DNA from 2 places in the Paenibacillus sp. FSL L8-0641 genome. Region 2 is predicted to be linked to the other one. Evidence: predicted binding sites of a transcription regulator. Region 2 holds the regulator's gene; the other holds the start of a gene.
The links. The regulator NrdR, encoded in region 2, represses ribonucleotide reductase genes. The targets are predictions, from matches to a motif close to AACACNATATATNGTGTT.
Positions count from the first base shown of each region.

Region 1: a site for NrdR is predicted at 1,711-1,728, ahead of nrdI (class Ib ribonucleoside-diphosphate reductase assembly flavoprotein NrdI). Genes of this name have one in related genera too.

Region 1 is NZ_JBBOUW010000001.1:2,060,131-2,063,273, forward strand. Features, by position in the region: gene nrdE (class 1b ribonucleoside-diphosphate reductase subunit alpha) at 1-1,199, opposite strand, end outside; gene nrdI (class Ib ribonucleoside-diphosphate reductase assembly flavoprotein NrdI) at 1,186-1,545, opposite strand; gene MKY16_RS09400 (DUF2500 domain-containing protein) at 1,953-2,315, shown strand; gene MKY16_RS09405 (GNAT family N-acetyltransferase) at 2,355-2,915, shown strand; gene MKY16_RS09410 (MFS transporter) at 2,918-3,143, shown strand, end outside.
Region 2 is NZ_JBBOUW010000001.1:1,901,179-1,904,321, forward strand. Features, by position in the region: gene coaE (dephospho-CoA kinase) at 1-358, shown strand, start outside; gene MKY16_RS08570 (lytic transglycosylase domain-containing protein) at 355-918, shown strand; gene MKY16_RS08575 (alpha/beta-type small acid-soluble spore protein) at 1,034-1,258, opposite strand; gene nrdR (transcriptional regulator NrdR) at 1,364-1,831, shown strand; tRNA gene MKY16_RS08585 (tRNA-Ala) at 1,961-2,036, shown strand; tRNA gene MKY16_RS08590 (tRNA-Lys) at 2,049-2,121, shown strand; gene MKY16_RS08595 (alpha/beta hydrolase family protein) at 2,444-3,143, opposite strand, start outside.

The DNA of each region.
Region 1 (3,143 bases), 160 kb from region 2:
TCCCGGCGGATAGTATCCTGTTGTCCGTAATCTGTAATTTCGGAAGTTTCCTGCAACTGGAAGATTTCCGTGCATAAGTTCGACATCTTGACTTGACCCACGTTTTTAAGAGCATGTGCCTGGTTCGCGTTACTTTTGTTCATGATATATGGATAACCAGACTCCAACTGAATCATGGCAATTTTCGTCAGCATGTCACGTGCGCTCATCGCTATTTTTTTCTTCACCCGATCGTCGGCGAGCAGCGTGTCGTACATTTCATCCAAATCCATGTCGTCCAGATGTGTTCCATAGGCTTTGAACACACTGTAAGGAGCAAATACATGCAGCGGTTCGTTATCTTGAGCCAGCTTGTAAAAGCGATTTGGCACCAGCAATCCAATCGAAAGTGTCTTAAGACGTACTCTTTCGTCAGCATTGATTTTTTTGCTATCCAGAAACTCCAGCACATCCCATCCGAAAATGTTGTAATAGGCTGCCCCAGAGCCTTTACGTTGCCCCATTTGATCCGCATAAGAGAAGCCGTCTTCCATCAGCTTCAGCACAGGCATAATGCCTTTTGCTGCGCCTTCTACGCCTTTAATCGCTTCGCCGCGTGCCCGCAGCTTCGACAGGTTAACGGCAACACCGCCGCCGATTTTGGACAACTGCATGCAAGTGTTTAGCACATAGTTGATCGAGTTCAGGGAGTCGTCCATTTCGAGCAAGAAGCAGGATACCAATTCCCCACGGCGGCTTTTGCCTGCATTCAGGAACGTTGGTGTCGCTGGCTGGAGACGTTGCTCCATCATCGAGCGGGACAACAGGCGTGCCGTATCCGCGTTACCGCGTCCCAAATGCAGGGCAACCGCGGCAACCCGATCAGGGTAATGTTCCAGATAGACTTTACGGTCATTACTCTTCATTGCATAATCGGTATAAAACTTGGATGCTGCCATATAGGAAGGGAATTTAAAATTATAGCTATGAGTGATATGGAAAATATCATTAATTTCGTCAGCCGTATAGCTGTTGTAGAAATTCTCATAATAATCATTCTCAATCATATACAGCACTTGAGCGGCTGTGTCAGCAAACTTCAAACTCCGTTCCTGAACTTCCTTCATAAATTCTGCTACAGCCTCTTGGTCCTTTTCCAATTGGAAAAAGCCGTCTGTATCGCGTTTCATCAACATGTTGTTCAATTCAATATGCCGCAACTCGGCTCACCTCCTGTTTAAAACGCTCTACATCTCCGAACGTTCCAGATAATTCAAATTTACTAATCACGGGGACATTATAGTGGTCGGCAATCAAATCCGCACTTTTGGCAAATTTCTCACCCCAGTTACGGTTGCCGCTTGCAGCTACACCAACAAGGTTTTGTGCGTTTTTTTTCAAAAAGGAAGATACCCTCTCAGGTATCTGCCCAAACCCGGTTGTATATGTAATAAGTACGTAAGGCTCTTCTATAGTCATTTGCTCCTCGATCTGAACCGCTGGAAGCTTGAGCTTGTTTATAAATCTTTTTACATTGCCGGTCTTGGAATCATAAGCAATCAGCATGGTATGCATCCTCCTTAACAATTAACGAAAAAAAGAAAACGGCATTGCCCGAGATCCATCATAGCTCTAATCCCTTGCTGACTGTGCCATTTTAAATTTTTGACTCTATATTTACATGTATTTTCATACCTGTATCTTCAAGATATCGGTCATAAATACGTTTTTTACACTATATTTAGAGTACATTCTCTATTTTATATCTATATATAGTTTTGTCAATCGGTCTAGAGGGGATCAGAGGACCCAGATCGGGTAGAAGTCCAAGCGGGGTGCGGAAAAGAGCGAAAGAACTTTTTTTTCGTAAGTATGTTAAAAAAGTATTGGAGTTTTTGAGGGTGAAGATGTACGATTTGTCAATGGGCAATTGAATGGAAAATTTACATTTTACTGTAGAAAGGATGAAGTGAATGGGAAGTGATTCTATGGAAGTTCAATCGTTTAATACGATCTTTTTTATCGTATTTGGACTCATTGCTTTTGTAATGATTATGGGAATTGTCAAAACGATCGGAGCGGGCCTGTCCAATCAAGCAGCCGAACGGGTACAACGTTCATGTAAGGTTGTGGATAAACGGACGAGAGTGCGTGGGGGATCAGGCGATTTTTCAGCTTCGACCTATTATTATATCACCTTTGAGTTTGACGGGGGTGAGCGTAAGGAGCTGGAGGTGAAGGATAGGGACTTTGGTATGATTGTGATCGGGGATCGTGGGGAGCTTCATTATAAAGGTACACGTTTTCTGGAGTTTGTGAGAGTAATGGAAGCATAAAGGTGCTTAAACAAATACATAATCGGAGGGAAGATTACGATGCCGCATATCATTGGAAAACGAGTTGTATTGAGAGAATACCGTCAAGAGGATATACCAGATATCCGAAAATGGGTCAATGACCCGGAAATCACACGTGGTTTAAGCGACGTGTTTATCTATCCGCATTCACAGGTGAATAGTGAATCTTTTGTACAGATGATGATTGACGGCAACCCCGAGATCAAAGGTTTTGTCATTGCGCATAAAGACACCCTGGATTATATCGGACAACTGGACTTATTTAAAATCAACTGGGTGAATCGGCATGCCACCCTTGGAATTGTGATCGGGCGTGACGGTGATCTGGGCAAAGGTTATGGACGGGAAGCGATCCGGCTGTTACAAAAATTTGCATTTCATACGCTGAACCTACATCGACTGGAGCTGGAGGTCTATGCGTTCAATGAACGTGCACACCGTTGCTATTTGGCCAGCGGCTTCAAGGAGGAAGGGCGGCTGCGGGAAAAGCTATTCAGGGAAGGGCGATACTATGACATTATTCAGATGGGGATTTTGCGAAGTGAATATGAGGCTGCACAGCAATCGACGGAATCCTGAGAGTGCAACCTCATAAGCTATATTACTCCGTCAGCTTTCTTCAATTTTTTATGAGTGAAATCACGGGGACTACGCTCATCCTTTTTTTATTAGCTAAAGGACTTTCTTTGCAGAGTGCGAACTTCTTACTGGTTGTATTCTTTGTAAGTATTTTTCTGTTTGAGATACCTACTGGGGCTATTGCAGACAAGTATGGAAGAAAAATCTCTGTTATTTTGGGACTTTGTT
Region 2 (3,143 bases):
GGCACTTAACGATATTACACATCCTGCTATTCGTGAGGAAATGCGTATGCGCATGGAAGCATTCGAACGGGAACAGCCGAACAAGCTTGTTTTGGCAGATATTCCGTTACTGTACGAGTCGGGGCTTGAGAGCTTGTACGAGGAAATTATGGTTGTGTACGTACCACGTGATATTCAGCTCCAGCGTCTGGTGCTCAGAGACGGTCTGACGGAGGAGCAAGCTGGACTTCGGCTGTCCGCACAAATGGATATTGAGCAAAAGAAAAGCTTGGCCGATATCGTTATTGATAATAGCGGAACACAGACTGAGACGAAGCGACAAATTGATCAATTTTGGCAGCGGAAGGGACTTGCATGAATATTTTGCGAAAGAAAAGAGTCCTGCTCATTTTGTTTGTCGGGTTTGTCCTGATTCTATTCCTTAATTCAAATTGGATGTCCTGGTTCTATCCAATTCAATATAAGGATGAGATTCGGCAGTATTCACAGACGTATGAAGTAGACCCATTTTTGGTGGCGTCTATTATCCGTGTAGAAACCAATTTTAAAACCAGTAAGCAGTCACATAAGGGGGCGCTAGGGCTGATGCAGATTATGCCGAATACGGCAAATTGGATTATGGACAGCGCCCAGATTCAAAAGGTTCCGCTGGACAGTGTCAAGCACGAGCCTGGCACCAATATTGAGCTGGGAACCTGGTATTTGCATAACCTATCCATAAAGTTTCAGGATAATCCTGTAGCAATCGTAGCTGCTTACAATGCAGGGCCGGGTAAAGTTCAAGAGTGGCTGGATAAGGGAGTGTGGGATGGAAAAGAAGAGTCCATCAAGCAAATCCCTTTTGGTGAAACACGACATTATGTACAGCGGGTCATTTATTACTACAGGCAATACACGAAAATTTATAATGATTTTTAAATCCAAGTTAATGACATGATGAGCTTTTCGCTTTAAAATGAAAAAAGCGTTGGACAGGCTGTTTTTACCAGCCCATCCAGACACTTTTTCTTGTTATTTTGCATTATTACCGCGATTATTGGTATTGACCTGCCAATTGTTGTTCGGCGATCGTTACGAGGCGTTTTGTGATGTAGCCCCCGATCGAACCGTTCTCATAGGAAGTCATATTACCTTGGTATCCATCTTGAGGAATGCTGATACCCAACTCTTGAGCGATTTCAAATTTCATTTGCTCCAGAGCGCCGGAGGATCTGCTGACTACCAGATTGTTGGAGTTGCCATTGTTTCCTTGTGCCATTGTTGTTCACCTCCTCGCGATATGGTAAACATATTATGATCTGTTTTGACAAAATTATTACTAAAAGTCTTCGGGAATTTATTGGAAAAAGAAAGTGGTGAGATTATGAAATGTCCGTATTGTGCCTACAATGGCACGAAAGTGCTGGATTCGCGACCTGCGAATGATAACAAGTCCATCCGTCGCCGCCGTGAATGTGAGCAGTGTGCCAGGCGTTTTACCACCTTTGAAATGGTGGAGGAAACCCCTCTCATGGTCATCAAAAAAGACGGCAGCCGTGAAGAGTTTAGTCGTGATAAAATGCTGCGCGGTCTCATTCGAGCCTGCGAGAAGCGTCCAGTATCCGTCGAGCAACTGGATATGATCGTATCCCAGGTGGAGAACGCTATCCGCAACACAGCAGCCACAGAAGTGGATAGCCAGCAGATTGGTGAGCTGGTCATGGAACAGCTTTACCCAGTGGATGAAGTCGCCTACGTACGTTTTGCGTCCGTCTATCGTCAGTTTAAAGACATCAATATGTTTATGAAGGAACTGAAAACACTGTTATCTAAAGATACAGCCAGCGACTGATCGCTGACTGTATCTTTTCTGGGCCATAAAGGGAGAAAATTATATTTTTTTATAAAAGTATTGACACAGGGTTAAATATTTTATATGATATAGAAGTCGCTTGAAACGTTGATAAAACTTGCTTATGATGGGGCCTTAGCTCAGCTGGGAGAGCGCATCGCTGGCAGCGATGAGGTCAGGGGTTCGATCCCCCTAGGCTCCACCAAACTTTTATTATGGACTCTTAGCTCAGTTGGTAGAGCAGTTGACTCTTAATCAATTGGTCCAGGGTTCGAGTCCCTGAGAGTCCATCCTTTTAGAAAAACGGCAGAGATGCCGTTTTTTTGTTGTTTATAGATCTATTCCCAGTCTAACCGAGAACAGTTATGAGTTGAATGAGCGCGTAACTGAATGCACAGAAAACAGATCCTACAGGGAAATAGACGTCTTTTTTGAATTGCAACCCATTATTCACGAGTGCAAGGACTAGTTATTTGCAGACATGGGCTGCCCATTGACGAACTCTCAGAACAATACGGACTGTCTGTAGACCGCATTAAGAAAATCGTATACTCAAAAAAGATGGATTTTTTATCAGCATATTCAAAAGAAGTGTGGAAAAAACATCATTGTTTAACGCTCACTGACATAATTGGCAAGGATTTCGAGATACTCGTCATTCACCAATTTTCTTGGGGCGAATACGGCTGTTAAAAAAGTTAGATATTTTGAACGCGCGATTTTTTCATCCATCATGGAGTGGTCGGCTTCAGGTAAATGAATCACGGACAGCAGTTCTGGAGGTATTTTCTGGCGATAGACTCGCTCGGTATCCTTTGCATCGACATTAATATCTTTTCCAGCCAGAACCAAGAGTACAGGAGTATGGAAGTGACTTAATTCTTCGGTGGAATCAGACAGAAAATTTTTGCGTATAAAGCTCCATCTTTCTTTGGAAATCATATCGTCAGGATCGGCTATGCTTAGATATTCTTCATAAGAAGCCTGTCTTTTCAGTAACTGTAGAATCTCTTGATCGTAGTTCAATGTCTTTTGAATTTCTTGCGGAGTAACTCCTTCTCGCTCCAGTTCTTTTCTGGTATTAAATTGTCCTTGGGAAATCCAGTTCACGGCAGGCGATACAAGGATGCTGAATGCAATATCATGCTCCTCTTTAACGATCTTCGGAATGATCCATCCTGCTTGACTGGCTCCCCATAGGCCGATTTTTTGCTTATCAATCATAGGTAAGCTTCTTGCCCAGTCTATTGCATATCGGATCTCCTGTGCGCGGTCCTCCATGCTTTGGGCGAGCCAGTTACCAGGAGCGCTG